DNA from 2 places in the Stenotrophomonas sp. 3(2025) genome. Region 2 is predicted to be linked to the other one. Evidence: predicted binding sites of a transcription regulator. Region 2 holds the regulator's gene; the other holds the start of a gene.
What was found. The regulator HrcA, encoded in region 2, represses chaperone genes, less so after heat shock. The targets are predictions, from matches to a motif close to TTNGCACTCNNNNNNNNNGAGTGCNAA.
Positions count from the first base shown of each region.

Region 1: rpoH (RNA polymerase sigma factor RpoH) is a predicted target of HrcA. The motif match lies at 2,539-2,565, and genes of this name have one in related genera.

Region 1 is NZ_JBQOIF010000012.1:107,054-111,472, reverse strand. Features, by position in the region: gene ftsX (permease-like cell division protein FtsX) at 1-738, shown strand, start outside; gene ACUXVE_RS11355 (response regulator) at 746-1,588, shown strand; gene ung (uracil-DNA glycosylase) at 1,598-2,323, shown strand; gene rpoH (RNA polymerase sigma factor RpoH) at 2,577-3,452, shown strand; gene purD (phosphoribosylamine--glycine ligase) at 3,579-4,419, opposite strand, start outside.
Region 2 is NZ_JBQOIF010000015.1:22,722-27,140, reverse strand. Features, by position in the region: gene recN (DNA repair protein RecN) at 1-1,323, opposite strand, end outside; gene hrcA (heat-inducible transcriptional repressor HrcA) at 1,439-2,503, shown strand; gene grpE (nucleotide exchange factor GrpE) at 2,567-3,082, shown strand; gene dnaK (molecular chaperone DnaK) at 3,285-4,419, shown strand, end outside.

The DNA of each region.
Region 1 (4,419 bases), on a different contig from region 2:
GTGCAGCAGTCGCGCGACATCAACGTCTTCCTGAAGGCGGACGTCGACGGCCCGGGTGCGCTGCGCCTGGCCGGGGAACTGCGCGATCGCCCGGACGTGGCCAGTGTCACCGTGCGCACGCCGGAGCAGGGCCTGGAGGAACTGCGGCAGGCCGGCCTCGGCGAAGCCATCGACGCACTCAACGACAACCCGTTGCCCTCGTTGCTGGTGGTCACCCCGGGCCAGGGCCAGGACGATGCACGGCTGGCACGCGCGCTGGAAAGTCTGCCCGGTGCCGACCTGGTGCAGCACGACGCCCTGTGGCGGCAGCGCCTGGATGCCTGGCTGGCCTTCGGTGCGCGGCTGGTGCAGGTGCTGTCGGTGCTGCTCGGCGCCGGTGCCGCGCTGGTGGTCGGCAACACCGTGCGCCTGGACATCCAGGCCCGCCGCGAGGAAATCGGCGTGCTGCAGCTGCTCGGCGCCAGCGATGGTTTCATCCGCCGCCCGTTCCTGTACCTGGGCGCCTGGTATGGCCTGGGCGCCGGTGCGGTCGCGCTGGGCCTGATCGGCATTGCCGGTGCCGCCCTGCGCGCGCCGCTGGCCGAGCTGTCGCGCAGCTACGGCAGCCCGTTCGTGCTGCATGGCCTGGACCTGCTGCATGGCAGCCTGGTGCTGCTTGGCACCTTGTTGCTGGGCTGGCTGGGCGCATGGCTGGTGACCGGCCACTTCCTCCGCCAGACCCGCCCGACCGACACCTGAGACCGGCATGCAACCGCAAGCGCTGAAGCACCTTGAAGGGCCCGCGACGCGGGTGATGGTGGTTGACGGCTCCAAGCTGGTGCGCAAGCTGATCGCCGACGTCCTGCAGCGCGATCTGCCGGGCGTGGAGGTGATCGGCTGCGACAGCATCGAAGACGCACAGCATGCGCTGGCGCAGGGGCCGGTCGATCTGGTCACCACCTCGTTGACCCTGCGCGATGGCGACGGCCTGGCGCTGGCGCGGAAGGTGCGCGAAGCGGCAGGGCAGGCCTATGTGCCGGTGATCGTGGTCTCCGGCGACGCCCAGCAGCACCTGGAGCAGCGCCGCTTCACCGAGTACGTCACCGACTACTTCGACAAATCGCTGGGCCACGAGGCCCTGGCGACCTTCGTGCGCGGCTACGTGCAGCCGCAGACCATTCCCGGCGCGACCATCCTCTACATCGAGGACAGCCGGGTGGTGGCCGAGGCGACCAAGCGCATGCTCGAGCGCCAGCAGCTCAATGTGATGCATGTGGTCAGCGCCGAAGAAGCGTTTACCCTGCTCACCGCCGAATCGCTCGGGCGCAGCCGCCATCGCATCGATCTGGTGCTGACCGATGTGACCCTGAAGGGAGAGCTGAGTGGTCGCGACGTGGTGCAGCGCGTGCGCGTGGACTTCGGCTACGGCAAGCGCCGCCTGCCGGTGCTGGTGATGACCGGCGATGGCAATCCGCACAACCAGACCGGCCTGCTGCAGGCCGGCGCCAACGACCTGGTGCTGAAGCCGATCGAAGAGCGCCTGCTGATCACCAAGGTGCTGTTCCAGCTGCGGCTGGCCCGGTTGAATGATGGACCCCTGTTGCGATGACGTGTTGCGATGATCGATGAAGTAGTGGACACCCCGGCGATCCAGCTGGAACCGAGCTGGAAGCAGCGTGTGGGCGATTACCTGCTGCAGCCGCAGATGCGCGAGCTGTCCAGCTTCCTGCGGCAGCGCAAGGCCATCGGTGCGGCGGTGTTCCCGCCTGGACCGCAGATCTTCGCCGCCTTTGATGCGACCCCGTTCGATCAGGTGAAAGTGGTCATCCTCGGCCAGGACCCGTACCACGGCCGTGGGCAGGCCCATGGCCTGAGTTTCTCGGTGCAGCCGGGCGTGCCGGTGCCGCCGTCGTTGTTGAACATCTACAAGGAAATCGAGGGTGACCTCGGTATAGCCCGCCCGGACCACGGCTGCCTGATCCCGTGGGCGCAGCGCGGCGTGCTGCTGCTCAACGCGGTGCTGACGGTGGAAGAGGGCAAGGCCGGTGCGCACCAGGGGCGTGGGTGGGAAGGCTTCACCGACCATGTGGTGGACGTGTTGAACCGTGAGCGCGAGGGCCTGGTGTTCATGCTCTGGGGTGCCTACGCGCAGCAGAAGGGCAAGGTGATCGATACCGGCCGCCACCGCGTGCTGAAAGCCCCGCATCCCTCGCCGCTGTCGGCCCACCGCGGCTTCCTCGGCTGCCGTCATTTCTCGATGGCCAACGAGTACCTGCAGCGCCGCGGGCAGGCGCCGATCGACTGGTCGCTGCCGCCGCGGGCGGCGCTGGCGCCATCGGGCTGAACGGCGGGCAACGCTGCCCCGAGCTGATGGGCGAAAACGCCGCCCGTTCAGCTGCCTTTGACCTGGTAAGGCCTTGTTTTGCGGGCTAGTGGGTTGAATTGCAAGGGATTGTGTATCCCGAAAAGCGCGCTCGCCACTGTCATCAAATCGCGCTACGGTAGGGTTCTGTTTGGGACCAGTGTTTCATCAATGGAATGCTGGAACTTTTTCCTCCTTTAGCAGTCCAAATCCCAGACTGCTAAGATGGGTGCCTATGAGCCAGAACACCTCTACTGCCCTTGTGGCAAACAATCTGCCGATTCCCAGTGCGCTCGGTTCGCTGGACGCCTATATCGGTGCCGTGCACCAGATCCCGGTGCTGTCGGTCGATAACGAACAGGACCTGGCCCGTCGCTTCCGCGACGGCAACGATCTGGACGCTGCCCGTGAGCTGGTGCACTCGCACCTGCGCTTCGTGGTGCACGTGGCCCGCGGTTACAACGGCTACGGCCTCGCGCTGGGCGACCTGATCCAGGAAGGCAACATCGGCCTGATGAAGGCGGTCAAGCGCTTCGACCCCGACATGGGCGTGCGCCTGGTGTCCTTCGCCGTGCATTGGATCCGCGCCGAGATGCACGAGTTCATCCTGAAGAACTGGCGCATCGTGAAGGTCGCCACGACCAAGGCGCAGCGCAAGCTGTTCTTCAACCTGCGCAAGTCGAAGAAGCGCCTGGGCTGGATGAACGCGGCCGAAGTCAGCGCAGTGGCCAAGGACCTGAACGTGTCCGAGCGCGAGGTGCTGGAAATGGAGTCGCGCCTGTCCGGCCGTGATATCGGTTTCGATGCCCCGACCGATGAGGACAGCGACCACGCGCCGCCGTCGCCGGCTGCGTATCTGGTGGCCAATGACGAAGATCCGTCGATGGCCTACGAGCGCGAGGACAGCGAAGACAACCAGATGCAGCTGCTGCGCGAAGGCCTGGCGGAACTGGATGCGCGTTCGCGCGACATCATCCGCCGCCGTTGGCTGGATGCGGACAGCAAGGTGACGCTGCAGGAGCTGGCGGACGAGTACGGCGTATCGGCCGAACGTATCCGCCAGGTTGAAGCGAACGCGCTGAAGAAGATGAAGGCGCTGTTCACCGCATAAGGCGGCGAAGCGTTTGAGTAATGGAAAGGCCCGGCATTGCCGGGCCTTTTTTTTCCTGCTGGATCCACGCATGGCGTGGATCTACTTCGCGATCCTGATCCACGCCACGCGTGGATCAGCGCGGTCTCAGATTTCCCGCGCGATCGCCCGCCAGCCGATGTCGGTGCGGTGGAATTCGTTGGCCCAGGTCACCTTCGCCACGCCCGCGTACGCGTTCGCCTGCGCGTCGCGCACGCTGTCGCCCAGCGCCGCCACGCACAGCACGCGGCCACCGGCGCTGAGCACCTGGCCCTGCGCATCCAGCGTCGTTCCTGCATGGAACACCTTGGCCGTTGCCGGCACATCATCCAGGCCGGAGATCACCTCGCCGGTGATCGGCGATTCCGGATACGGCCTGGCGGCCAGCACCACGCCGAGCGACGGGCGCGGATCCCACTGCGCGTCCACCTGGTCCAGACGGCCATCGATCGCCGCGTCCAGCAGGTCGACCAGGTCCGATTGCAGGCGCAGCATCACCGGCTGGGTTTCCGGGTCGCCGAAACGCACGTTGAACTCGATCACCTTCGGCGCGCCGCTGGCATCGATCATCAGGCCGGCGTAGAGGAAACCCGTGAACGGGATGCCGTCGGCGATCATGCCCTGCACGGTCGGGTTGACCACCTCGCGCATCACGCGGGCGTGCACGTCCGGGGTGACCACCGGGGCTGGCGAGTACGCGCCCATGCCGCCGGTATTCGGGCCGGTGTCGCCGTCGCCGACGCGCTTGTGATCCTGCGAGGTGGCCATCGGCAGTGCATGCATGCCGTCGACCATCGAAATGAAGCTGGCTTCCTCGCCGTCGAGGAATTCCTCGATCACCACGCGTGCGCCGGCATCGCCGAAGGCGTTGCCCGAGAGCATGTCGCGCACTGCGTCTTCAGCCTCGGCCAGGGTCATCGCCACGATCACACCCTTGCCGGCGGCCAGG
Region 2 (4,419 bases):
CAGCGAAATACGTGACAGCTCGCCACCGGAAGCGACCTTGCGCAGCGCACGCGGTGGCTGGCCGGCATTGGCAGCCACCAGGAACTCGACGCGCTCGGCGCCCTGCGGGTCCGGCTTGCCGTTGTCCTGCGGCTCCAGCTCGATCAGGAACTGGCCGCCGCCCATGCCCAGCTCGGCAATGATGCCGGTGGTGGTGGCCGACAGCTCGGCAGCAGCGGTACGGCGGCTGGTGGTCAGTACTGCGGCCTCGACACGCCAGGCCGCTGCGGCCTTCTCAATTTCGCCGGCCAGACGCTGCAGGCGCTCGTCGGCGCCGCGCAGCTGTTCCACTTCGGCGTGCATGCGCTCACGCTGCGCAGCCAGCTCATCCATGGGCACGCGGTGCTTGCGGGCCAGGTCGTGCAGGCGGCCGAGGCGGCGCTCGTTCTCCTCGAACTGGTCCGGATCGGCGTCCAGGTCGTCATGCACCCGGTCGAGCAGGGCGAGGGCCTCGTGCAGCTGGATGGAAGCGCTGTCGATCAATGCATCGACATCGCCCAGCCGCGGGTCATGTTCGGCCACCCGGGCCAGTTCATGCCGCACCTGCTGCAGCAGGTCCAGCGCCGAGTGGCCTTCGTCGCCGTTGAGCTGGTCTGAAGCTGCCTGGCAGGCGGCCAACAGGGCGCTGGCATGCGCCTGACGGCGATGGCTGGCGCCGAGCGCGGTGATCGACTCCGGCTCCAGATCCTCACGGTCCAGTTCGCGCAGCTGGTGTTCGAGGAAGCCGATGCGGTCACTCACGTCGCCCTGTTGCGAAAGTGCCAGGGATTCATCGACCAGCGCCTGCCAGGCGACGGCAGCGCGGCGCACCTGGCGGCGTTCGCTTTCGTTGCGGGCATAGGCGTCCAGCAGGGCCAGCTGCGACGGGCGCGTCAGCAGGGCCTGCTGCTCATGCTGGCCATGGATTTCCACCAGCAGGCCGGCGAGGTCGGCCAGCTGCGCCAGGGTGACCGGGCGGCCGTTGATCCACGAGCGCGAGCCGCCGTCGGCGCGGATCACGCGGCGCAGCTGGCATTGGTCTTCATCGTCCAGCTCATTGCTGGCCAGCCACTGGCGGGCGGCCTGCAGCTGGTCCAGCGCGAATTCGGCCGACAGTTCGGCCCGGGCCGCGCCATGGCGGACCACGCCGCTGTCGGCGCGCAGTCCGGACAGGAAGCCCAGGGCGTCGACCATCAGCGACTTGCCCGCGCCGGTCTCGCCTGAAACCACGGTCATGCCCGGCCCGAACTCCAGTTCGGTGGCGCGGACGACGGCGAAATCCTTGATTGAAAGATGTCTGAGCATGGGTAAGGGGGTGTCTGCAGCCGCGCAACGCTAGCACGCGCGGCGGGGTCGTCCAATGACTTGCCAAGGGGATGCGCCGCCATTATCTAATGTCTCTGTCTCACAGGTTGATTCCATGCACGGTTCTCCCGACCAACTTGCCCCGCGCGCGCGGCACCTGCTGCGCACGCTGATCGCGCGCTACATCCAGGATGGCGAGCCCGTGGGTTCGCAGACACTGGCGCGCGTGGCCGGTCTGGAGGTCAGTCCGGCCACCATCCGCAACATCCTCGGTGACCTGGAAGACCTGGGACTGCTGGCCTCGCCGCATACGTCGGCGGGCCGGATTCCAACCGCGCATGGCTACCGGGTGTTCGTCGACAGCCTGTTGCAGATGCAGCCGCCGGGCGAAGGGGAGCTGGCCCGGCTGCGTCAGGAGCTGGCCGGAGGCGGCAGTACCCAGGCGCTGCTCGGCAGTGCGTCGGAGCTGCTGTCGGCGATGAGCCACTTCGTTGGCGTGGTCAGCGCGCCGCGCCGCGAGCAGTTCGCCTTCCGCCAGATCGATTTCGTGGCGCTGGATGGGCGCCGGGTGCTGGCGATCCTGGTGTTTGCCGACAATGAAGTGCAGAACCGGGTGATCGAGACCCGCCAGGACTTCGCACCGGGGCAGCTGGAGCAGGTGGCCAACTACCTCAATGCCCACTTTGCCGGGCTGCCCCTGGCCGAGATCCGTACCCGCCTGCTGCTGGAGCTGCGCGACGCCCGTTCCGAGCTGGAACAGGTGCTGGCGCACAGCGTCGAACTGGCCGAGCAGGCCCTGCAGCCGCCGGCCGACGACATGCTGGTGGCCGGCCAGACGCGTCTGATGGGGGTGCAGGACTTGTCCGACCTGGAGCGCCTGCGCGAGCTGTTCGAGCTGTTTTCCAGCAAGCGCGAGATCCTGCAGCTGCTGGAGCGGACCATCCAGGCCCCCGGCGTGCGCATCTTCATCGGCGAGGAAACCGGCGTGGTACCCCTGCAGGGCGTCTCGCTGGTCACCGCGCCGTACACCGCCAACGGCCAGGTACTGGGCGTGCTGGGCGTGATCGGGCCGAAGCGGATGGCCTACGACCGGATGATTCCGCTGGTCCAGGCCACCGCCGATGTGCTCGGCGCGGCCTTTTCGCCGGGCGGGCGAACTCCGGGTGCATCGGACGCTTGAAACGCAGCATCCCGCCCACACTAGGGTGGGTGGAGGCGGAGAGTGACCGCCAGGGACCCAGACATGAATCAAGATCAGCCAGACATCGCCGCCCAGCAGGCCGCCGCCGACGCAGCTGCCGCCGAGGGCGTCAACGAACAGATCGAACAGCTCCGTGCCGAAGTGGAGCAGGTCAAGGCCGAAGCGCTGCGTGAGCGCGCCGACCTCGACAACCAGCGCAAGCGCGTGGCCCGCGACATCGAACAGGCGCGCAAGTTCGCCAACGAGAAGCTGCTGGGCGAACTGCTGCCGGTATTCGACAGCCTCGATGCCGGCCTCAAGGCCGCCGGCGACGATGCCCATCCGCTTCGCGAGGGCCTGGAGCTGACCTACAAGCAGCTGCTGAAGGTCGCTGGTGACAACGGCCTGGTGCTGCTGGACCCGACCGGGCAGCCGTTCAACCCCGAACACCACCAGGCGATCAGCCAGGTCGCTGCCCCCGGCGCCGCACCGGGCAGCGTGGTGACCGTGTTCCAGAAGGGCTACCTGCTCAACGAGCGCCTGCTGCGGCCGGCGCTGGTGGTGGTTGCCGCCGACTGACCGCGGGCGCCGGGCCTGGCCTGGCGCGGGTTTTCCCGCCGCGACCGGGGCATCGGCACGACCGACGCTGAACGTGTTGGGCGAACGGAAACACAGCGTTCGGGGGATGGCTTGAATGTTCCACGAGCCTCCCCCACATCCCATTCATCCACCGGCCGAACGGCCGGACTGACAAAAACAACATCCTTCAGGAGTCTCCCCCATGGGCAAGATCATTGGTATCGACCTCGGCACCACCAACTCGTGCGTGGCGATCATGGACGGCGGCAAGGCCCGCGTCATCGAAAATTCGGAAGGCGATCGCACCACCCCGTCGATCGTCGCCTACACCAAGGACGGCGAAGTCCTGGTCGGTGCCTCGGCCAAGCGCCAGGCCGTGACCAATCCGAAGAACACCTTCTACGCGGTGAAGCGCCTGATCGGCCGCAAGTTCACCGACGCCGAAGTGCAGAAGGACATCGCGCACGTCCCGTACAGCATCCTGGCCCATGACAATGGCGATGCCTGGGTGGCCACCAGCGATGCCAAGAAGATGGCACCGCAGGAAATCTCGGCCAAGGTGCTGGAGAAGATGAAGAAGACCGCCGAGGACTTCCTCGGTGAGAAGGTCACCGAAGCGGTCATCACCGTGCCGGCCTACTTCAACGACAGCCAGCGCCAGGCAACCAAGGACGCTGGCCGCATCGCCGGCCTGGACGTCAAGCGCATCATCAACGAGCCGACCGCGGCCGCGCTGGCCTATGGCCTGGACAAGGGCGACAACAAGGATCGCAAGATCGTTGTCTACGACCTGGGCGGCGGCACCTTCGACGTCTCGGTGATCGAGATCGCCAATGTCGACGGCGAAAAGCAGTTCGAGGTGCTGGCCACCAACGGCGACACCTTCCTGGGTGGCGAAGACTTCGACAACCGCGTCATCGAGTACCTGGTTGAAGAGTTCAACAAGGACCAGGGCATCGACCTGCGCAAGGATCCGCTGGCCCTGCAGCGCCTGAAGGATGCTGCCGAGCGCGCCAAGATCGAACTGTCCAGCGCCCAGCAGACCGAAGTGAACCTGCCGTACGTCACCGCTGACGCGTCGGGTCCGAAGCACCTGAACATCAAGCTGACCCGCGCCAAGCTGGAATCGCTGGTGGAAGAGCTGATCAGGAAGTCGATCGAGCCGTGCCGCGTCGCCCTGAACGATGCCGGCCTGCGTTCGAGCGACATCAGCGAAGTGATCCTGGTCGGTGGCCAGACCCGCATGCCGAAGGTGCAGCAGGCTGTCACCGAGTTCTTCGGCAAGGAACCGCGCAAGGACGTCAACCCGGACGAAGCGGTGGCACTGGGTGCTGCGA